DNA from 2 places in the Streptomyces sp. NPDC050806 genome. Region 1 is predicted to be linked to the other one. Evidence: predicted binding sites of a transcription regulator. Region 1 holds the regulator's gene; the other holds the start of a gene.
The links. The regulator HrcA, encoded in region 1, represses chaperone genes, less so after heat shock. The targets are predictions, from matches to a motif close to TTNGCACTCNGNNNNNCNGAGTGCNAA.
Positions count from the first base shown of each region.

Region 2: the regulator HrcA is predicted to act here: its motif matches at 4,508-4,534, upstream of groL (chaperonin GroEL).

Region 1 is NZ_JBVJIF010000009.1:11,489-23,129, reverse strand. It holds gene ACZ6WH_RS27425 (HAMP domain-containing protein) at 1-3,919, opposite strand, end outside; gene ACZ6WH_RS27420 (SpoIIE family protein phosphatase) at 4,119-6,122, shown strand; gene hemW (radical SAM family heme chaperone HemW) at 6,168-7,400, shown strand; gene ACZ6WH_RS27410 (DUF3097 domain-containing protein) at 7,413-8,246, opposite strand; gene ACZ6WH_RS27405 (MBL fold metallo-hydrolase) at 8,286-9,020, opposite strand; gene hrcA (heat-inducible transcriptional repressor HrcA) at 9,293-10,309, shown strand; gene dnaJ (molecular chaperone DnaJ) at 10,310-11,443, shown strand.
Region 2 is NZ_JBVJIF010000007.1:125,246-136,886, forward strand. It holds gene ACZ6WH_RS22700 (alpha,alpha-trehalose-phosphate synthase (UDP-forming)) at 1-511, opposite strand, end outside; gene ACZ6WH_RS22705 (glucosyl-3-phosphoglycerate synthase) at 682-1,674, opposite strand; SAM riboswitch class I at 1,855-2,013, shown strand; gene thrC (threonine synthase) at 2,031-3,317, shown strand; gene ACZ6WH_RS22715 (MoaD/ThiS family protein) at 3,383-3,661, shown strand; gene ACZ6WH_RS22720 (cold-shock protein) at 4,119-4,322, shown strand; gene groL (chaperonin GroEL) at 4,697-6,322, shown strand; gene ACZ6WH_RS22730 (hypothetical protein) at 6,420-7,622, opposite strand; gene ACZ6WH_RS22735 (hypothetical protein) at 7,619-8,479, opposite strand; gene ACZ6WH_RS22740 (PTS transporter subunit EIIC) at 8,624-10,252, opposite strand; gene murQ (N-acetylmuramic acid 6-phosphate etherase) at 10,365-11,306, opposite strand; gene ACZ6WH_RS22750 (MurR/RpiR family transcriptional regulator) at 11,362-11,641, opposite strand, start outside.

The sequences.
Region 1 (11,641 bases):
TCAGCAGCCGGTCCACGTCGAGGGGCTTGGGGAGATAGTCGTTGGCGCCTGTCTCCAGGGATTTCTCGCGGTCGCCCGGCATTGCCTTGGCCGTCAGGACGACGACCGGGAGGTCGGCGTACCGGGGCGTGCGCCGGATGGCGCGGATTGTTTCATAGCCGTCCATTTCCGGCATCATGATGTCCATCAGGACGAAGTCGATGCCGGGGTTCTTGCCGAGCATCTCGATGGCCTCCCGGCCGTGCTCGGCGTAGACCACCCGCATGCCGACCCGGCTGAGGACGTTCGTCAGCGCGAAGGCGTTCCGGATGTCGTCGTCGACGACCAGCGCCTGCGCGCCCGACAGCAGCTCGCCCGTGGCGCCCTTGGCCCACTGCTCCACATTGGACACGGCGGGCCAGGAACTCTCCTCCGGGGACCCGCTGGGTGCGGGGAGGGACAGCGGCTGGGGAAGCTCCGGAGAGTCATCGGCGGCCGCTTCCCCGGCGAGTTCCGGAGTGGGGGCGGCCGGCTGCTCGACGGGCTCCGCGGTGCCCCGGCACCTGACGGGGATGCGGAAGACGAAGGCGGAACCGACGCCGGGCTCGCTCGCGGCCGTCAGGACGCCGCCCAGCAGGCCCGCTATCTCCCTGCTGATGGACAGGCCGAGGCCCGTACCGCCGTACTTCCGGTTGGTCGTGCCGTCCGCCTGCTGGAACGCCTCGAAGATGACCGGCAGCTTCTCGGGCGCGATGCCGATGCCGGTGTCGGTGACGGTGAAGGTGACGGTCTCCTCGGCCGCCACGTCCACGCGCAGGTCGATCTTGCCTTTGGGGGTGAACTTCAGCGCGTTGGAGAGGAGGTTCCGCAGCACCTGCTTGATCCGCTTCTCGTCGCTGTACAGCTCCTTGGGCACGGCTTCGGTCACCGAGACCTCGAAGGCCAGGCCGCGGTCCAGGGTGAGCGGGCGGAACGTGTCGTGGACGTAGTTGAGCAGCTTGATCAGAGGAACCCGGGCAGGAAAGACATCCATCCGGCCGGCTTCGATCTTGGAGAGGTCGAGGATGTCGTTGATCAGCTGGAGCAGTTCGGAGCCGGAGCGGTGGATCATCGCCGCGCTCTCCACCTCGTGCCGGCTGAGATGGCCGTGCTCGTTGTCGATGAGCATCTGGGCGAGGATCAGCAGGGAGTTCAGTGGATTGCGCAGCTCGTGCGACATGTTCGCCAGGAACTCCGTCTTGTACCGCGAGGAGCTGGCCAGCAGCGCCGCCTTCTCCTCCAGCGCGGCGTTGGAGCGCTGCAGCTCGGCCTGGCGGCGCTGCAGCTCGCCCGTGCGCTCCTGGAGCTGCCGGGCCAGCCGCTGGGACTCGCTGAGCAGCGACTCCGTACGGGAGTTGGCGACGATGGTGTTGATGGCGACGCCGATGGTGTTCACGAACTGGTCGAAGAAGGCGAGGTGGACGTCGGAGAAGCGGGAGAAGGACGCCAGCTCGATCACGCCGAGGGTCTGGTCCTCGAAGAGCACGGGGATGATCGCGACGGTGGTCGGGGCCGCCTCGCCGAGCCCGGAGTCGACCTTGATGTAGTCGGCGGGCACCTCCTCCACCAGGATGCGCTTCTTCTCGATGGCCGCCTGGCGCACCAGGCCGTGGCCGTGCGAGCCGGGGGTGTCGATGCTGGCGTCGTGCGCCGAGCCGTACCCCGCGATGAAGTCCAGGCGCAGCTCGTCGGTCTCCGAGCTGGCCAGGAAGAACGCGCCGTACTGCGCGTTCACCAGCGGCGTCAGCTCGCGCAGGATCAGATCGGCGACCTCCACCAGATCGCGGTGGCCCTGCATCAGGCCGGCCAGCCGGGCGAGGTTGGCGTCCAGCCAGTCCTTGGCGCGGGTGGTCTCGCGGAGGTTGGACACCATCATGTTGATGTTGTTCTTCAGCTCGTCGACCTCGCCGCGGGCCTCGACCGTGACGTTGCGCGTCATGTCCCCGGAGGCCACCGCGCTGGTCACCTCGGAGATCGCCCGGACCTGCGTGGTGAGGTTCAGCGCCAGCTCGTTCACGCTGGTGGTGAGGGACTTCCACGTGCCGTAGACGCCTTCGACCCGGGCCTGGCCGCCGAGCTGGCCCTCGCTGCCGACCTCGCGGGCCACCCGGGTCACCTCGGAGGCGAACGAGGACAGCGTGTCGACCATGGTGTTGAGCGTGGTCTTCAGCTCCAGGATCTCGCCGCGCGCGTCCACGTCGATCTTCTGCGAGAGATCGCCCTGCGCGACGGCGGTCGCGACAAGCGCGATGTTGCGCACCTGAGTGGTGAGGTTGGAGGCCATGAAGTTGACGTTGTCGGTGAGGTCCTTCCAGACCCCGGATGCGCCGCGGACCTGCGCCCGGCCGCCGAGGTTGCCCTCGGTGCCGACCTCGCGGGCCACCCGGGTCACCTCGTCGGCGAAGGCGCGCAGCTGGTCGACCATGCCGTTGACGGTCTCCTTCACCTCCAGGATCTCCCCGCGCGCGTCCACCGAGATCTTCTTCGACAGATCGCCGTCCGCGACCGCCGTGGTGACCTGGGCGATGTTGCGTACCTGGGAGGTGAGGTTGGAGGCCATGAAGTTGACGTTGTCGGTGAGGTCCTTCCAGACCCCGGATGCGCCGCGGACCTGCGCCTGACCGCCGAGGTTGCCTTCCGTGCCGACCTCGCGGGCCACCCGGGTCACCTCGTCGGCGAACGCGGAGAGCTGGTCGACCATCGTGTTGATCGTGGTCTTCAGCTCCAGGATCTCGCCCTTGGCCTCCACGGTGATCTTCTTGCCGAGGTCGCCCTCCTTCACCGCCGTCGCCACAAGGGCGATGTTGCGTACCTGGGTGGTGAGGTTGTCCGCCATGAAGTTGACGCTGTCAGTGAGGTCCTTCCACATCCCCGACACCCCGCGCACCTGCGCCCGGCCGCCCAGCCGCCCGTCCGTGCCGACCTCGCGGGCCACCCGGGTCACCTCGTCGGCGAACGCGGAGAGCTGGTCGACCATCGTGTTGACGGTCTCCTTCAGCTCCAGGATCTCGCCGCGCGCGTCGACCGTGATCTTCTGACTGAGATCGCCGTTGGCCACCGCGGTGGTGACCTGCGCGATGTTGCGCACCTGGGAGGTGAGGTTGGAGGCCATGAAGTTGACGTTGTCCGTGAGGTCCTTCCAGACCCCGGAGACGCCGGGCACCTGGGCCCGGCCGCCCAGCCGGCCCTCCGTACCGACCTCGCGGGCCACCCGCGTGACCTCGTCGGCGAACGCGGAGAGCTGGTCGACCATCGTGTTGACCGTCAGCTTCAGCTCCAGCAGCTCGCCGGTGGCCTCGACCGTCACCTGACGCGTGAGGTCGCCGCGCGCCACCGCCGTCGTCACCGCCGCGATGTCCCGGACCTGCGCGGTCAGCCGGGCAGCCATGGTGTTGACCGCCTCCGTGACGTCCCGCCAGCTCCCGGACAGCCCCGCGACCTTGGCGCGGCCGCCCAGCCGCCCTTCGTTGCCCGACTCCCGGGCCACCCGCGTGACCTCGCCGGTGAACAGCGAGAGCTGGTCGACCATGGAGTTCACCGCGCGGCCCAGCTGGCAGCGGTCGCCGCGCAGCTTGCGATGGCCGTCGTGCAGCTCGACGCGCTGCGTCAGATCACCGCCCGCCACGGCGTTCAGCACTTTCGTCGCCTGGGCCGCCGGGAACACCAGCGCGTCGATGATGTCGTTGGCCGCGAGCACGGAGGAGGTCCACCTGCCCTGGCCGGGGCTGGCCGACATCCGCTCGTCCAGCCGCCCCTGGCGGATCAGCTCCGAGCGGAGCCGCGTCAGTTCGTCGGCGTGGTGCTGCGTGCGGATGACGATGTCGTTGAAGGCTCCGTGCAGGTCGCCGAGGACGCCGTCGTGCGCCACGGGGAGCCGGGCACGGAAATCACCTGAGGACATCGAGAGGAGCGCGGAGAGCAGCGGCTTGAGGTCGGCTGCGCGCACCCAGTCGGTTCCTGCCTCCCGCGGAACGCGGGGCACTGCGGAATCCACCGACATAATGACCCACTTCAGTAACTCGGTGCGAATGGGTGGGCTCAGTCTGTCACCCTGGCCGTGGCGCAATCGGCGCTATTGCGGAACTGCTCGGGAGTGCTCAATGGGGACGACAACTCCGTCGGAAACCGACGTGGTGCGCAGGCGGACCGCGGCGCGGCCCGACGCCCTGCCCGTCCAGGAGCACACCGAGTCCGCCGACGAGACCGGCGCGGGTGGTCGACAACGCGCCGAGGGCGCATACGGAGGCGAGGCCTCCCGTACCGTCGGGCTGCCCGGCTCGCCCATCGCGGCGCGCGCCGCCCGGCAGTTCGTCCGTACGACGATGGCCGACTGGATCACCCGCGGGCTGCCGGGCGCGCAGCACCTCACCGAGCGCACCGCCGACGAGGCCGAACTGCTCGCGAGCGAGCTGGTCACCAACGCCGTCGTGCACGCCGGGACCGCCGTCGAGCTGCTCTGCCGGCTGGACGAGGACGGCCCGCACACCGCCGTGGTCGTCGAGGTCTCCGACCACCACCCGGCCCGTCCGGTGCGCGGCCGGCACGACGCCGTGACCGCCGAGGGCGCGGGGCGCGGACTGCAACTGGTCGGCGCGCTGGCCGACGCCTGGGGCATCACCTACCGGCGCATGCTGAAGACCGTGTGGTTCCGGGTGACGGCGGACTCGCCGGAGACGGTGTACGAACCGCCGGTGGAGGTCTTCGACGCGGACGGCGCGGCGCCGGGCGGGCAGGCCACCGTCCTGATGTCGCCCGGGCCGCAGCGGGCCGCGCTCCGCCGCTGCGAGGTCGAGCGGCTCAACCACGGCGCGCTGTCCTTCCTCGCCGAGGCCTCCGACCTGCTCAGCGGGCAGCTGGACGCGGACCAGGTGGCCGCGCTGGTCGCGCAGCTGATCGTGCCGCGGATGGCCGACTGGTGCGCGGTCTGGCTGGACGACGGCGGTGACTTCGGCGTGCCCCGCCTGGCCCGCGTCTGGCACGCCACGGAGAGCCGCATCGACGGCCTGCGCGAACTGCTGGTGAAGGACCCGCCGGTGCTGACCGGCCGGGGCGTCGACGGCCAGACCGGCGCGGGGCCCTGGCCGTGGCCCGGCGAGCCCAGCGGCTTCGGCCCCGGCGGCGCGGCCCTGGCCTGCCCGCTGGTCTCGGGCGTGCGCCGGCACGGCACGCTGCTGATCGGCCGGGCCGGCATCGTGCGCTTCCCCGACGAGGTGATCTCGCTCATCGAGGACCTGTCGGGCCGGGTGGCCAGGTCCATCGCGACCGCCGACGCCTACACCCGCCAGGAACGCATCAGCCGGGTGCTGCAGCGCAGGCTGCTGCCGGGGCGGCGCGCCGACGTACCGGGCGTGGCCTCGGCCGTGGTGTACGAACCGCGTGAGGGCGCCTGGGCCGGCGGCGACTTCTGGGACCTCTTCCAGTCGGGCCCCGGCCGCTGGTGCTTCATGCTCGGCGACGTCTGCGGCAGCGGCCCGGAGGCGGCGGCCGTTACCGGCCTGGCCCGCCCGGTGCTGCGGCTGCTGGCCCGCGAGGGGTACGGCGTCGGCGAGGTGCTGGACCGGCTGAACCGTACGGTCGCGATGGAGGCCGCCGACTCCGTCGCCGCGGTGGCCGCCGCGGTGGTCGAGGCCGGCTCCGAGGCGGACATGCAGCCCGGCTTCCGCGAGGAGAGCGAACAGGCCCGCTTCCTCTCCCTTCTCTACGGCGAGATCGTGCCGCACGAGGGCGGCGCCGGGGGCGCCCGCTGCACGATCGCCAGCGCCGGGCACCCGCTCCCGCTGCTCCTCGGCGCGGACGGCACGGTACGGGCGGTCGCAGCGCCCCAGATGCTGCTCGGCGTCCTGGAGGACATGGCGTACGAGACCGAGTCCTTCGACCTCGCGGCCGGGGAGACGCTGCTGTGCGTCACCGACGGCGTGACCGAGCGCCGCTCGGGCGGTCAGCTCTTCGACGACGAGGACGGCCTCGCGCGGGCCCTCGCGGAGTGCGCGGGGCTGGGCGCGGACGGCGTCGCCGAGCACCTCAGGAGCCGGGTGCACGCCTTCGCGCCGACCCCGCCCGACGACGACCTGGCGCTGCTGGTCCTCCAGGCGCTGCGGCCGTAGCGGCACGGGGGAGAGGGCACTCGCCGGGTACCGGACAATGGAGGCATGCCTTCTGCACTCCCCGACGGCGAGCCCCTGCCCGAGGACGGGGCGCTGCCCGCCTCCGCCCTGGCCGGAGCGGGCGAGCGGCCCCTCGGGTTCTATCTGCACGTGCCGTACTGCGCGACCCGCTGCGGATACTGCGACTTCAACACCTACACCGCGAACGAGCTGCGCGGCTCCGGCGGCGCGCTCGCCTCGCGCGAGAACTACGCCGACACGCTGATCGAGGAGATCCGGCAGGCCCGCAAGGTCCTCGGCGCCGACCCCCGGCGCGTCGAGACGGTCTTCGTCGGCGGCGGCACCCCGACGCTGCTGCCCGCTGCCGACCTCTCCCGGATGCTCGCCGCGATCCGCGACGAATTCGGCTTCACGCCGGACGCGGAGATCACCACCGAGGCGAACCCGGAGTCCGTCGACCCGCGCTACCTCGCGGAGCTCCGCGCCGGCGGCTTCAACCGGGTCTCCTTCGGCATGCAGAGCGCCAAGCAGCACGTCCTGAAGATCCTCGACCGTACGCACACCCCGGGCCGGCCCGAGGCCTGCGTCGCCGAGGCCCGCGCCGCCGGCTTCGACCACGTCAACCTCGACCTGATCTACGGCACGCCCGGCGAGTCCGACGACGACTGGCGGGCCACCCTGGACGCGGCCGTCGGCGCCGGTCCGGACCACGTCTCCGCCTATGCGCTGATCGTCGAGGAGGGCACGCAGCTCGCCCGCCGCATCCGCCGCGGCGAGGTCCCGATGACGGACGACGACGAACACGCCGACCGCTACCTCATCGCCGAGGAGACCCTGACCGCGGCGGGCTTCACCTGGTACGAGGTCTCCAACTGGGCCACCTCGGCCCCGGCCCGCTGCCGCCACAACGAGCTGTACTGGACCGGCGCGGACTGGTGGGGCGCGGGCCCCGGCGCGCACAGCCACGTCGGCGGCGTCCGCTGGTGGAACGTGAAGCACCCCGGCGCGTACGCCCAGGCACTCTCCGAGGGCCGCACGCCGGGCGCGGGCCGCGAGGTCCTGTCGGCCGAGGACCGCCGCGTCGAACGCATCCTCCTGGAACTGCGGCTGGCGGCCGGGTGCCCGCTGTCCCTGCTCCGCCCCGACGGCCTCGCCGCGGCGGAGAAGGCCCTGGCCGACGGCCTCCTGGACCCGGCCCCGTACGAGGCCGGCCGGGCCGTCCTGACACTGCGCGGCCGACTGCTGGCGGACGCGGTGGTGCGGGACCTGGTCGACTGACCCCGGCCGGGGTCAGTCCGCCGGTGCCGTGACGAAGTCGATCAGTTCCTCCACCCGTCCCAGCAGCGCCGGCTCCAGGTCCTTGTACGAGTGGACCGAGGCGAGGATGCGCTGCCAGGCGGCGCCCGTGTTCTCCGGCCAGCCGAGTGCCCGGCAGACGCCCGTCTTCCAGTCCTGGCCGCGGGGGACCGAGGGCCAGGCGGGGATGCCGACGGAGGCGGGCTTCACGGCCTCCCAGATGTCGATGTAGGGATGGCCGACGATCAGGACGTTCGCGTCCGTGACCGACGCGGCGATGCGGGACTCCTTGGAACCGGGCACGAGGTGGTCGACGAGGACGCCGAGCCGGGCGTCCGGGCCGGGGGAGAAGGAGCCGACGATCGAGGGAAGGTCGTCGACGCCTTCCAGGTACTCCACGACGACGCCCTCGATGCGCAGGTCGTCGCCCCAGACGCGTTCCACCAGCTCCGCGTCGTGGCGGCCCTCGACGTAGATGCGGCCGGCGCGGGCCACACGGGCGCGGGCACCCGGGACGGCGAGGGAGCCGGAGGCGGTGCGCCGCGGCCCCTGGGGGCGTGCGGACGCGGCGGAGGGGCGTACGAGAGTGACGACCTTGCCCTCCAGCAGGAAGCCGCGGGGCGTCATCGGGAAGACCCGGTGCTTGCCGAAGCGGTCCTCCAGGGTGACGGTCGGGCCCTCGGCGGTCTTCTCGCAGCGGATGACGGCACCGCAGAACCCCGTGGCGACCTCCTCCACGACGAGGTCGGGCTCGGCCGGCACCTCGGGCGCGGGGCGCTGCTTCTTCCACGGAGGGGTCAGGTCGGGGCCGTATTCTCTGCTGCGCATTCGACAGACGATATGCGGGGCGGGCGTCCCCCGGGTGGGCTAGCCGGGCGACACGCCGAAGCGGCGGGCCAGCTCGTCGCGCTGGGCGCGGACGAAGCGGGCATCCACGACGGCGCCGTGGCCGGGTACGTACCGTGCGTCCTCGCCGCCGAGGGACAGCAGCCGGTCCAGCGCGGCCGGCCAGCAGGCGGGGAGCGCGTCGGGCCCGGCCTGCGGTTCCCCCGACTCCTCGACGAGGTCGCCGCAGAAGACGATCTCCGGCTCACCCGGCCCGCACCGCACGCAGACCGCCAGGTCGTGCGCGGTGTGCCCGGGCCCGACGTTCGCCAGCAGGACGCGGCGGTCGCCCAGGTCGAGGGTGCGCTCCCCGCAGATCGCGTGATCGGGGACGACGAGGGTGTCCACGGCCACCGCCGTCGCCTCCGGGTCGGCCCCGTTCCGTACCGCGTCGCCGGCCAGCGCCTCCGGCTCGCGGCGCAGCAGCTCGCCCAGCCCGGTCGGCCCGAAAACCGTCACTCCCGCGAACGCCGCGGTGCCCAGCACATGGTCGAAGTGCGGATGGGTGAGGACGATGTGCGTCACCTCACGGCCCAGGACGTCGCGCACCTGGCGGCGCAGCTCGGCGCCCTCGCGCAGCCCGGACCCCGTGTCGATCAGGAGAACGCCGGTGGTGCCGGCCACGACCCCGGCGGTGGCGTCCCAGGTCGGCAGCCGGCGCCGCGCGACGCCGTCCGCGAGCCGTTCCCACCCGGCCTCTTCCCAAGTCGTGCGCATACCGCGACGCTAGCCCGTATACCGGGAAATCGCGCGCGGCCGCCCGGCTGACCTGGGCCGATCCCGGGGACACGGACCGGTCTCGGCGCGATACGGTGGCCCGCCGGGCCGCGAGCCGTGTCGCCCGGCCTTGCCCCGGCCGTGCTACCCGGCCGTACACTGGACGGGGTTTGGCACTCGGGCAGGTCGAGTGCCAGGGACGGCCGGCCGGGCCGCCCCGGACGGACGGCCGCGAACGGCCTGGCGAGAGCGCGGGACTGGAGGTGTACGCGATGCTCAGCGAACGCAGACTCGAAGTGCTGCGTGCCATCGTCCAGGACTACGTCGGCACCGAGGAGCCCGTCGGCTCCAAGGCGCTCACGGAGCGCCACCAGCTCGGCGTCTCGCCCGCCACCGTCCGCAACGACATGGCCGCGCTGGAGGACGAGGGCTTCATCGCCCAGCCTCACACGAGCGCCGGCCGTATCCCCACCGACAAGGGCTACCGCCTGTTCGTCGACAAGCTGGCGGCCGTCAAGCCGCTGTCGGGTCCCGAGCGCAAGGCGATCCACAGCTTCCTCGACAGCGCGGTGGACCTCGACGACGTCGTGGCCCGTACGGTCCGGCTGCTCGCGCAGCTGACCCGGCAGGTCGCGGTGGTGCAGTACCCCTCGCTGACCCGGTCCACCGTCCGGCACGTGGAACTGCTGTCGCTGGCGCCCGCGCGGCTGATGCTCGTCCTGATCACCGATACCGGGCGGGTCGAGCAGCGCATGATCGACTGCCCCGCGCCGTTCGGCGAAACGTCCCTGGCGGACCTGCGGGCGCGGCTCAACAGCCGTGTCGTGGGGCGCCGGTTCACGGATGTGCCGCAACTGGTGCAGGACCTTCCCGAGTCCTTCGAGGCGGAGGACCGGGGCACGGTCTCGACAGTGCTGTCGGTGTTGCTGGAGACTCTGGTGGAGGAGACCGAGGAGCGGCTGATGATCGGCGGTACCGCCAATCTCACGCGCTTCGGTCATGATTTCCCGCTGACGATCCGGCCGGTGCTGGAGGCGCTGGAGGAGCAGGTCGTGCTCCTCAAGCTGCTGGGAGAGGCCAAGGACTCGAGCATGACCGTGCGCATCGGGCACGAGAACGCTCACGAGGGCCTCACTTCCACATCGGTCGTCGCCGTCGGCTACGGTTCGGGCGACGAGGCAGTCGCCAAACTCGGCGTGGTCGGACCGACCCGCATGGACTACCCCGGAACGATGGGAGCGGTACGCGCAGTGGCACGTTACGTCGGACAGATCCTCGCGGAGTCGTAAGTGGCCACGGACTACTACACGGTCCTCGGTGTCAGTCGCGACGCCTCGCAGGACCAGATCAAGAAGGCTTTCCGGCGGCTGGCGCGCGAGCTGCACCCGGATGTGAACCCCGATCCCAAGACCCAGGAGCGGTTCAAGGAGATCAACGCCGCTTACGAGGTGCTGTCGGACCCGCAGAAGAAGCAGGTCTACGACCTCGGCGGGGACCCGAATTCCCAGGGCGGCGGCGCCGGTGCCGGCGGCTTCGGTGCGGGCTTCGGCAACTTCTCCGACATCATGGACGCGTTCTTCGGCACGGCGTCGCAGCGCGGGCCGCGCTCGCGCACCCGGCGCGGCCAGGACGCGATGATCCGGCTGGACGTGGAGCTGCACGAGGCCGCGTTCGGTACGACCAAGGACATCCAGGTCGACACGGCGGTCGTGTGCACGACCTGCTCCGGCGAGGGCGCCGCGCCCGGCACCTCCGCGCAGACCTGTGACATGTGCCGCGGCCGCGGCGAGGTCTCGCAGGTCACCCGGTCCTTCCTGGGCCAGGTCATGACCTCGCGGCCCTGCCCGCAGTGCCAGGGGTTCGGCACGGTCGTACCGACCCCGTGCCCCGAGTGCGCGGGCGACGGCCGCATCCGGTCCCGCCGGACGCTCACGGTCAAGATCCCGGCCGGTGTCGACAACGGCACCCGCATCCAGCTCGCGGGCGAGGGCGAGGTCGGCCCCGGCGGCGGCCCGGCCGGCGACCTGTACGTCGAGATCCACGAGGTCGCGCACCCGGTCTTCCAGCGGCGCGGCGACGACCTGCACTGCACGGTCACGATCCCGATGACCGCGGCGGCGCTGGGCACGAAGTGTCCGCTGGAGACGCTGGACGGGGTGCGCGACGTCGACATCCGGCCCGGCACCCAGTCCGGCCAGTCCATCCCGCTGCACGGCTGCGGCATCACGCACCTGCGCGGCGGCGGCCGCGGCGACCTGGTCGTCCACGTCGAGGTGCAGACCCCCGGCAAGCTCGACGCGGAGCAGGAGGAGCTGCTGACCCGGCTCGCCAAGCTCCGCGGCGAGGAGCGCCCCACGGGGCAGTTCCAGCCGGGCCAGCAGGGCCTCTTCTCGCGTCTGAAGGATGCGTTCAACGGGCGGTAGGCGCGGGCCGGGGGTCCGGGGGTCGTCCCCCGGACAGGCACGGTCAGCCGGGACAGCAGGGCCTCTTCTCGCGCCTGAAGGATGCGTTCAACGGGCGGTAGGCACCGGGCCGGGGGGCCCGCGGATCATCCCCCGGACAGGCACAGCCAACGGCCGGTAGAAGCCGTTGGAATGTACGCGTCACGGCCGCCCCCGATT
Region 2 (11,641 bases), on a different contig from region 1:
GGAGCAGGCCCGGCACCAGCGTGAGGTGGTAGTCCTGCACGAGGACGGCGGCGCCCGGCGCCGCGGCCTCGGCGAGCGCGTCGGCGAAGGCGGTGTTGTACGCCTCGTAGGCCGCCCACTGGCCGCGGAAATCCGCGTCGAACGCCGGCTCCAGCGGCGTCTGGTACAGCAGGTGGTGGACGAACCACAGCACGGAGTTGGCGATGCCGTTGTACGCGTCGGAGAACACCTCGGGCGGGATGTCCAGCATCCGGACCTGCTGTCCGCCGGTGTCGGCCGGGTCCAGCAGTCCGGCACCGGAGGCGGCCCGCCGGGCCGCCTCGCGGTCGCCGTCGCCGAGCGCCGCGCACACCCACACGGCTCCGGCGTCCGAGCCGATCGCGGACAGGCCCGAGACCAGTCCGCCACCGCCGCGCCGGGAAGTGAGCGCGCCGTCCGCGCCCAGGGCGTAGGAGACCGGGCCGCGGTTGGACGCGACGAGAACCTGGGCACCTGAGCTGGAGGAGACCATGCCGATGAACTAACCCGCCACAGATCCGCTCAAACGTACGGCCCGCAGCACATCGCGGGCGCAGCCGCACGTCGGGCGCCGCGCGCGGCCCGCACGAGCGCGCGGACGGCCCCCGGCGCACCGGATCCCCGCGGCTCCTCGGGGCCCGTACCGCCCGCCGCGCCCCGGCCTCAGGCCGCCCGCCGCTCCGCGTACTCCGGTATGCCGCGCATCGGCGGCCGCTCCTCGGTGTCCACCGCGGTCGTACGCGGCACGAAGCCGCCCTCCGCACCCCGGTCGAACTGGGTGAGCCGGGGCCGTACGAGGTGGCCGCGCGCCAGCCGCAGCTGGGCGGTGCGGTAGATCGCCGCGGCCATCCGCCCCAGGGCCTGCCCGTCCTGGTGCCGGTGCCGGCGCACCCCCACGTCCACCTGCGCCAGCGCGTCCAGGCCGACCGTGTGCAGCGCGTCGACCAGCAGGCCCAGCTCGACGCCGTATCCCACGGGGAAGGGCAGCCGCTCCAGGAGCGAGCGCCGGGCCGCGTACTCGCCGCCGAGCGGCTGGACGAAACCGGCCAGCTGCGGCCAGTGCAGATTGAGCAGCGGGCGGGCCACCAGCTCGGTCACCCGCCCGCCCTGCTCGCCGCCGGCACGACGACCGTCCCGGCCCGCCCCGGCGCCGCCGACGGCGTCGCCCAGCGGCCGGTCGTACATCGCCTTCACGAACTGCACCTGCGGGTCGGTCAGCAGCGGCCCGACGATCCCGGACACGAAGTCGGCGGAGAACTCGCGCAGGTCGGCGTCGACGAAGCAGACGATGTCGCCGCTGGTGGCCAGCAGCGAGCGCCAGAGCACCTCGCCCTTGCCGGGCACCGTCGCCAGCCGCGGCAGGATCGCGTCGCGGTGCACGACCCGGGCGCCGGCCGCGGCGGCGACCTCGGAGGTGCGGTCGGTGGAGCCGGAATCCACCACGATCAGCTCATCGACCAGCGGCATCGCGTCGGACATCAGGTCACGACGGATGATCTCCACGATCGTGCCGACCGTGGCTTCCTCGTCGAGCGCGGGCAGCACTACGCTGACCGTCTGCCCCGTGCGCCCTTTCGCTGCCAACAGCTGGTCGAGCGGTCGGTCGGCGGCGGACCAGGAGCGGCCGGCCAGCCAGCGCTCCACCTCTTCCAGCACGTATCCGTCTCCTTTTGCTACGCGTGTGGGCCATCTTGCTACGCGGTGTGAGCCATCTCGCGGTTCGGACGGCTATCTCAACCATCCACCCCTTCGGTTACAGTCTTGAACAACGCGGATGACCACCGCATGCCGGGGTCACCGCTGAACAAACGCCTGTGTTTCGTATGCAGGCCATACCGCTCATCCAGAGGGGCAGAGGGATACGGCCCGTTGAAGCCCCGGCAACCCTCCAGCCGGTCTTGCCGCCAGGACACTGACGTCCCGCGCGCGAGGCTCCCGGCTAGGGAAGGTGCCAAATCCGTCTCACGGCGAGATGCGTCGTGAGGAAGATGAGGAGAAAGGGCCTCGCCTCCATGGCTGTGCAAGCTTCTGAAAGCACCACCACTTCCGCCGTCTCCCTCGGCCCCGCCGCTGCGCTGTCCTGCCGCGAGTGCGGTACCCGCTTCGATCTGGGCCCGATCTTCGCCTGTCAGGAATGTTTCGGGCCGCTCGAAGTGGCCTACGACCTGCCGAGCGGCGACCCCGAGGGCCTGAAGAAGCAGATCGAGGCCGGTCCCGACAACATCTGGCGGTACGCGCCGCTGCTGCCCGTCCCCGCCGACGTGGCCGACAAGCCCAACCTCAACCCGGGCTTCACCAAGCTGGTCAAGGCCGACCGGCTCGCCGCCGAGCTGGGCGTCACCGGCGGCCTGTACGTGAAGGACGACTCCGGCAACCCGACGCACTCCTTCAAGGACCGCGTCGTGGCCATCGCCGTCGAGGCGGCCCGCGCCTTCGGCTTCACCACCCTGTCCTGCTCCTCCACCGGCAACCTGGCCGGTGCCGTCGGCGCCGCGGCGCGCCGGGCCGGCTTCCGCTCCTGCGTGTTCATCCCGCACGACCTGGAGGCGGGCAAGGTCGTCATGGCCGCGGTGTACGGCGGTGACCTCGTCGGCATCGAGGGCAACTACGACGACGTCAACCGCTTCTGCTCCGAGCTCATCGGCGACCCGCTGGGCGAGGGCTGGGGCTTCGTGAACGTCAACCTCCGCCCGTACTACGGCGAGGGTTCCAAGACGCTCGCGTACGAGATCTGCGAGCAGCTCGGCTGGGAGCTGCCGGACCAGCTGGTCATCCCGATCGCCTCGGGCTCGCAGCTCACGAAGATCGACAAGGGGCTCAAGGAGCTGATCAAGCTCGGCCTGGTCGAGGACAAGCCGTACAAGATCTTCGGCGCCCAGGCCGAGGGCTGCTCGCCGGTGTCCACCGCCTTCAAGGCCGGCCACGACGTGGTCCGCCCGCAGAAGCCGAACACCATCGCCAAGTCGCTGGCCATCGGCAACCCGGCGGACGGCCCGTACGTGCTCGACATCGCCCGCCGCACCGGCGGCGCCGTCGAGGACGTCGACGACGAGCAGGTCGTGGACGCGATCAAGCTGCTGGCCCGCACCGAGGGCATCTTCGCGGAGACCGCGGGCGGCGTGACCGTCGGCGTCACCAAGAAGCTCATCGAGAACGGGCAGATCGACCCGGCCAAGTCCCTCGTCGTCCTGAACACCGGCGACGGCCTGAAGACGCTGGACGCCGTCGCGCCGACCACCGGCCCGACCGCGACCATCCGTCCGAGCCTGGACTCCTTCCGCGAGGCCGGCCTCGGCTGAGCCCTGGCCCCCGGCCGGAGAGCCGCCTCGCACCCGTAGCCACTGAAACCGGAAGGCAGAAGAACATGAGCGTCAACGTCCGCATCCCCACCATCCTCCGCACCTACACCGGCGGCCAGGCCGAGGTCCCCGCCGAGGGCGCGAAGCTCTCCGAGGTCATCCAGGACCTGGAGAAGAACCACAACGGCATCGCGGCCCGCGTCCTGGACGACCAGGGCAAGCTGCGCCGCTTCGTGAACGTCTACGTCAACGACGACGACGTGCGCTTCGAGGGCGGCCTGGAGACCGCGACGCCGGACGGTGCCAGCGTTTCGATCATTCCCGCGGTGGCCGGCGGCTGCTGAAAAAGCGGCCGTACGCCCCTTTGTGCGCCCTGTGTGCGCCCCTTGTGCACCGTCTCGTGAATGACGGGATGCGCGCCCCGGAATCGCCCCGTCCGCAACAGAAGCGGACGGGGCGATTCCATGTCGTTAAAGGCGATACAGTTGAGGTGAATCCTCTTCGCGCGCGTGCCCGCCGCATATGAGAACACGACAAGATGTGCCCAAAGTGTGTGCGCAATTTGTCGTGTTGATGAGCTATGCCCGGCCCGGCTTGCCCAGAATTGTTGAGACTTCGCCAGATATCGGCGAATGGTCGTGGGCAGAATTCTCGTCCGATTGACCTGTTGCGCTGGGCATCGGTCCAGATACATTCAGCGGCGGTCGACGCGTTCCGGCGCACACCCTCCTTGAGGGTGAGGTCTGACCCGGGTCCGCGGAGTGCGGTCCTGCGCAAGGGCCAGCAATAGGGGAGTTAGGAATGGCTCAGGGCACCGTCAAGTGGTTCAACGCGGAGAAGGGGTACGGCTTCATCGCGGTCGACGGTGGTGCGGATGTTTTCGTCCACTACAGCGCGATCCAGATGGACGGTTACCGCACCCTTGAGGAAGGCCAGCGGGTCGAGTTCGAGATCTCGCAGGGTCAGAAGGGGCCGCAGGCGGACATGGTTCGCGTGGCCGGCTGAAGCGCCGACCGACTGCAGCGTACGGAGGTCCGTGCTCCCTGAGGGGGGTACGGGCCTCTTGTTGTGCACGGCATGCAATGGCCCGGCCCCTTGCACAGCCGCCGCGCGAGCCCGCAGCCTGGCTGAGGTGCTTGCGTCCACCCTGTCGCCCACCACCACCGCTCATCGAGCCTTCTGTGGAGGCGCTTGCACTCTGGGGGGCCGAGTGCTAATCATTGCGTTAGCACTCTGAAGGTGAGAGTGACAGAACTTCGGATCGGGCCGGTGAGGTCCGCGGCCCGGTGGGGCAGGGAACCACGGGGTCGCAGGCCGTCCGTCGCGGGCACCGTCGCGGTCCACTGCGTTTCCACCCCTGTCCGGGAGGACCACTTCACATGGCCAAGATCATCGCGTTCGACGAGGAGGCACGGCGCGGTCTCGAGCGCGGGATGAACCAGCTCGCCGACGCCGTCAAGGTCACCCTTGGCCCCAAGGGCCGCAACGTCGTCCTTGAGAAGAAGTGGGGCGCCCCCACGATCACCAACGATGGTGTGTCCATCGCCAAGGAGATCGAGCTCGAGGACCCGTACGAGAAGATCGGCGCCGAGCTGGTCAAGGAGGTCGCGAAGAAGACGGACGACGTCGCCGGTGACGGCACGACGACCGCGACCGTCCTGGCCCAGGCCCTGGTCCGCGAGGGCCTGCGCAACGTCGCGGCCGGCGCCAACCCGATGGCCCTGAAGCGCGGCATCGAGCGCGCCGTCGAGGCCGTCTCCGCCGCCCTGCTGGAGCAGGCGAAGGACGTGGAGACCAAGGAGCAGATCGCCTCCACCGCCTCCATCTCCGCGGCCGACACCCAGATCGGCGAGCTCATCGCCGAGGCCATGGACAAGGTCGGCAAGGAAGGCGTCATCACCGTCGAGGAGTCCCAGACCTTCGGTCTGGAGCTGGAGCTCACCGAGGGTATGCGCTTCGACAAGGGCTACATCTCGGCGTACTTCGCCACCGACATGGAGCGTATGGAGGCGTCGCTCGACGACCCGTACATCCTGATCGTCAACTCCAAGATCTCCAACGTGAAGGACCTCCTTCCGCTGCTGGAGAAGGTCATGCAGTCGGGCAAGCCGCTGCTGATCATCGCGGAGGACGTCGAGGGCGAGGCCCTGTCGACCCTGGTCGTCAACAAGATCCGTGGCACCTTCAAGTCCGTCGCCGTGAAGGCCCCGGGCTTTGGTGACCGCCGCAAGGCCATGCTCGGCGACATCGCCATCCTCACCGGTGGCACCGTCATCTCCGAGGAGGTCGGCCTCAAGCTGGAGAACGCCGGTCTCGACCTGCTCGGCCGCGCCCGCAAGGTCGTCATCACCAAGGACGAGACCACCATCGTCGACGGTGCCGGCGACAGCGACCAGGTCCAGGGCCGCGTCAACCAGATCCGCGCCGAGATCGAGAACTCGGACAGCGACTACGACCGCGAGAAGCTGCAGGAGCGCCTGGCGAAGCTCGCCGGCGGTGTTGCGGTCATCAAGGCCGGTGCCGCGACCGAGGTCGAGCTCAAGGAGCGCAAGCACCGCATCGAGGACGCCGTTCGCAACGCGAAGGCGGCCGTCGAGGAGGGCATCGTTGCCGGCGGTGGCGTCGCCCTGCTGCAGGCTTCCTCGGTCTTCGAGAAGCTTGAGCTCGAGGGTGACGAGGCCACCGGTGCCGCCGCTGTGAAGCTGGCCCTGGAGGCCCCGCTGAAGCAGATCTCCGTCAACGGCGGCCTCGAGGGCGGCGTCGTGGTGGAGAAGGTGCGCAACCTGACCGTGGGTCACGGCCTGAACGCCGCGACCGGCGAGTACGTCGACATGATCGCCGAGGGCATCATCGACCCCGCCAAGGTCACCCGCTCCGCGCTGCAGAACGCCGCCTCCATCGCGGCGCTCTTCCTCACCACCGAGGCCGTCATCGCCGACAAGCCGGAGAAGGCCGCCGCCGGCGGCGCCCCGGGCGGCATGCCGGGCGGTGACATGGACTTCTGATCCACCCCTTCCGGGAACGGATCAGCTGTTCATCGCAGTACGCGCTGTACGGACCGAGGGCGGCACCCCCATCGCGGGGGTGCCGCCCTCGGGCGTTTCATGGGGCGGGCCGGGCGCCCGGAGCGAGGGCCGGACCGGGGTCGAGCGGAGCCGGGGCCGGGCGGGTGCCGCGGCGAACGAGCCGGCTGCCCGCCCACACCGCGACCGCGCAGACCGCGGCGGCGACCGGCGCCCCGTACAGGGCATGCTCCAGACCGGGCGGCGGCAGGAGCAACATCAGCTGCCTGACGAGCGGATCTGTCGCGGCGCCCTCCTCCGGCGGGGCGCCGGCCGCCAGCCCGCCGACGAAGCCGATCGCGCCGACGGTGTACGCGGCCCAGACGCTGAGCAGCACGCGCGGGACGCGGGCCAGGCCGGCCGTCGTCACATTGACGAAGAGGTGCGTGACCGCGTACCCGACCAGGAACATCTGCCAGGCGTAGAGCAGCATGAACGCGCGCTCCCGGGGCGACTCACCGGCCTGCGCCGCCATCCCGTCGGTGTTGGCGACCTGCTCGCGCAGCCAGATTCCGCACTGCTCGGGCAGTTCGCCCGGCGCGCACCAGAAGCGTACGAGTGGCTCCAGCATCCGGCCGGGCGCGTCCGAGAGCAGCACGGCCAGCACCAGCGCGCCGCCCGCGGTCGCGAGCAGTGTGCCGCCGATCCGCGGCCAGAGGGTGTACAGGCCGGCACGGAACCGGCGGATGCCGGCGTGGAACTGATCGCGGAGCGCGAGTCCGGACTCCTTCGGTGCGGCACCGAGCATGCTGACCGTATAGCCGACCTGGCCGCCGAGCAGCCCGAGGAACACGGCATGGCCGGCGCCCGCCTGGGCGTCCTGGAGCAGCTGGAGCGCCGCCTCGCCGCGCAGCGCGGGGTCGGCGGAAAGCTCGGGCAGCCGCAGGCAGGCGAGCGCGAGCAGATGGGCGAGCGGTGCGAAAACGGTGAACGCGACGCCGCAGGTCATGGCCTTGGTACGGCCCGTCGTCCGGGCGGCGAGCCCCGTGGCGGCCGAGCCCAGCAGGGCGAGGAAGAGCACCGTCCACAGCGCTTCCTGGAGCACGGCCGTCGCGCCGGTCGCCTCGGTGAACCGCAGCGTCGGCGAGACGGTCAGCAGTCGGAGCGCGGACAGCGGCCGGTCGCCGGTGCTTCGGTCCGCCCAGTCGACCTGCTGCGGCAGCGTGCCGAGGAGGTGGAGCAGCAGCACGGTGAGGACGGCGGTGGCGACGGGCGAGCGCCGTGCGGCACGGAGGGAGTTCAACGCTCCTCCCGGGCCGGCCGGGGCCCGGCCGTCACCCGGAAGGGACGGCCGTCGTTGTCGATGACTGTCCGGTGCAGGGTCCGGCCGTCCCACCACGTGAGGGTGGCCCGCCACTCGATGTAGTGGCTCCGGGTGCGGCCGGTGAGCAGGAGGTCGTACACATCGCTGGTGCCGATGGACTTGGGAAGGCGCAGGCTGTTCCGGCTGCCCTGGCTCTCCGCCTGCCGGGCCGCGTCCTGGCGGGGGCTGGTCAGCAGGTAGCCGCTGGAGACCGGCCGGCCGACCGGCAGCGAGTCGAGGTCGACGACGAACACTTCCCGGATGCCGTCGCCGCCGCAGCCGGGGTGCGGGGCGAGGCGGCCGGCCGTGGGCTCGGAGCGGTGGGTGACGGTGAGGGACAGGTCCCGGATCTGTACGGCCTTGTCGAGGTTGCCGCGGATGCTGATGGCCGCGCCGACCTCTGACAGGTGGGTGATCCGCTTCTCCCGTTCCCATCGGGTGAGGGTCCGCGTCGGGGCTGCCGGGACGGCGTTCCGCAGCTTCTCATGGGCCGGTGGGACGACGTACTGGGCCGAGCAGGCGTCATCGGCCTGACTGACGTCCATGGCGATGGCTTCCTCGCCGAACAGCGCGTCGTACCCCGCGGTGACCAGTGGTGTGAGCACCGGTACGGCGGCGATGACCAGTCCCACCGTCGCGATCTTGTTGGCTGCCCCCAGCGCCGCGAACCGCCGCCGGAGGCGGGTGAACCGGCCGCCGCCGGTCGGCTGCGGGGCGGGTCCGGGCAGTGCGGCCGGATCAGGGGCGGGCTCCGCCGCTCCGTCCGGCCGCGGGGCTCTCGTCGCATCGCTCGTCACACGCCTCAACTCCCCCTGTTGAACCGTCCGTTGACTGAACGGTACATGTCACCGCGGCGGAACAGCAGGGGGAGGGACTCGGGGGACGAGGCGGGGGTACGGGCCGGCCGGCTCAGCCGGGCGCCGGGCCGGGCGGACGCCGGCTCATACGGACGCCGGCTCCTTTGCCGCGGCGGAGCCGCCGGCCGCGGCCGCGGTGGGGCCCGTACCCGTGCCGCCGGCCACCGGGGCCCGTGCCGTGTCCGCGTTCAGGTCGACGAGCATCTGCTTGCTGAAGCCGAAGAAGTACGTGGCCAGGAAGCCGACGACATAGCCGGCGAGCAGGCCCACGGCGTAGATGACCGCCGTCGTGCCCAGGTCGTGGTTGCCCTTGAGGAGGGGGAAGAGGGCCCAGCCGGAGGGGCCGATGGCGGTGGAGCCGACGGCCGTGCCGAGCTGGTTGAAGAGGCCGACGAAGGCGCCGCCGAACGCGCCGCCGACGCAGGCGGTGACGAACGGCCGCCCGAGCGGGAGCGAGACGCCGTAGATCAGCGGTTCGCCGACGCCGAGGAAGCCGGCGGGGAGGGCGGACTTGATCGTCGTACGGATCGAGCCGTTGCGGGGGAGGCGGAGGTAGACGGCGACGGCCGCGCCGACCTGGCCCGCGCCGGCCATGGCCAGGATCGGCAGCAGGACCGTATAGCTCTGCTGCTCGATGAGGGTGGTGTGGATGGGGATGAGGGCCTGGTGCAGGCCGAGCATCACCAGCGGGAGGAAGAGACCGCCGAGTACGAAGCCGGCGAGCGCGCCGCCGTGGGCGAGGAGCCAGTTGGCGGCCGTACCGATCGCGGCGGAGACCTCACCCGCGGCGTACATCAGGCCGAAGATCGTGACCAGCCCGGTGAGCAGGACCGTGAGGGTCGGGGTGACCAGGACGTCGAGTGATTCCGGCACCCATCTGCGGCACCACTTCTCCACGTACACCGCCAGCACCGCGGCGCCGAGCGCGCCGAGTACGCCGCCCTGCCCGGGGGCGAGCTTCTGGCCGAACGCGGTGATGTTCGCGACGCCGGGGAAGACGATGATCGCCGCGACCGCGCCGCCGAGGATCGGCGTACCGCCGAACTCCTTCGCGGTGTTGAAGCCGACGAACACCGCGATCAGCGCCATGAAGCCGGAGGCGATGGCGGTCAGCGCGGGGACCAGGGCCGGCAGCCAGCCGAGGTTGGTCAGCAGGCCGTTGATGCCGGCGATGATGCCGCAGCCGATGAGGGCCGGGATCAGCGGGACGAAGATGTTGGCGATCCGGCGGAGGAACAGCTTGAAGGGGGTGGCGTTCGCCGCCTTCCGGCGGGCCTTGATCGCGGCGCCCTGAGCGGCCAGCTCGTCGGCGGTGACGGGGGCGGGGTCGCCGGGCGGGCCGGACGCGGTGGCCGGGTCGGCGGCACCGGCGGTGCCGTCGGCAGCGGCGGGCCCGGTCGGCGCCGGGTCAGGAGCGGCCGCCCGCTCCTCCTCGACCAGTTCCTCGAAGACGGGCGTGACCCGGGCGACCGTGCCGGGGCCCAGCACGATCTGGTACGTGTCGTCCTCGACCACCCCCATGACTGCCGGCAGCGCCTTCAGGGCGTCGTCCTGGACCAGCGAGCGGTCCTTGATGCCGAGGCGGAGCCGGGTCATGCAGTGCGCGACGGACGTGATGTTGGCAGCGCCGCCCACGAGGGGCAGGAGCGCGGCGGCGGTGGCGCGGTTCTTGTCCGGGGAGCCGGAGTTCCCCTGGGGAGATGCAGAGGTCATGTGCAGGCGCTGTTCTGTCGGAGGGTGCGCGTCGCCGCGCGGGGGAGAGGGCGCCGCTCCCGGAGGGAGCGCGCGGGCGGGCGGTCGGCTGTCCTGGGCGGGGCCCCGGTCGTCAGCCTTCCCGGGCTGCGGCCTGGAGGGCGGCGCGCAGGTGTCCTTGCGAGGCGGCGAGCAGGCGGGCCGCTGTCGGGCCGTCCACGGAGCCGAGGATGGTCAGGATGGCGTTCTTCACCTCCCCGTCGGTGGCGGTGAGCGCGTCCTCGATCTCCGCGTCGGACGCGCCGGTGGCCAGCGCGACGATGCGCCGGGACCGGGCCCGCAGCTTGTCGTTGGACGCCCGGACGTCGACCATCAGGTTTCCGTAGGTCTTGCCCAGCCGGATCATGGTGATGGTCGAGAGCATGTTCAGCACGAGCTTCTGGGCCGTGCCGGCCTTCAGGCGGGTGGAGCCGGTCAGCAGCTCGGGCCCGACGACGACCTCGATGCCGTGGTCGGCGGCGGCCGCGAGCGCGGAGCCGGCGTTGCACGACAGGCCGATGGTCAGCGCGCCCTGGGCGCGGGCGTGCTCGACGGCGCCGATGGCGTACGGCGTGCGGCCCGAGGCGGAGATGCCGACCACCGTGTCGTCGGCGGTCAGGGCGAGCGCGTCCAGCTCGGCGGCGGCCAGGTCCTTGCTGTCCTCGGCGCCCTCCACGGCGGTGACCATGGCGGGCGGGCCGCCCGCGATCAGCCCGATGACCTCCTCGGGGTCGGTGTTGAAGGTGGGCGGGCACTCGCTGGCGTCGAGGATGCCCAGCCGGCCCGCCGTGCCGGCCCCGGCGTAGATCAGCCGGCCGCCGCGGGCCATGCGGGCCGCCGTGCCGTCGATGGCGGCGGCGATCCGCGGCAGCTGCTCGGCGACGGCGGCCGGGACGGTGGCGTCCTCGCCGTTCATCGTGCGGGCGATGTCCAGGGTGGGCATCCGGTCGATCTCGGCGAGCTCCGGCCGGAACGCCTCGGTGGTGAGGGTCTCCAGCTGGGCCCGCAGCTCGGCGTGGTCAGCGGTGGAAGTCATGGTGAGGGGGTCTCCCGGTACGGCTGAGGGTGGGGCGGGTGGTGCGCGCGGGCGGTCAGCGGGGGCGGGGGGAGTGGCGGTGCGCCAGGGCCTCGTAGGAGGCGGAGAGGGCGGGCGCCGCCGTCTCGTACGTGCGCTGGGCGACGCCGACGAAGAGGCAGTCGACGACGAGCAGCTGGCTCGTACGGGACGACATGGCCGCCGGGCGCAGCTCGCTCTCCCGGGCCGTGGAGGTGGTGAGTATGTGGTCGGCGTAGGAGGCGATCTCGCCGTCCGGGCGGCCGGTGATGGCGATCGTCGTCGCGCCGTGGTCGAAGGCGACCCGCAGCGGTTCT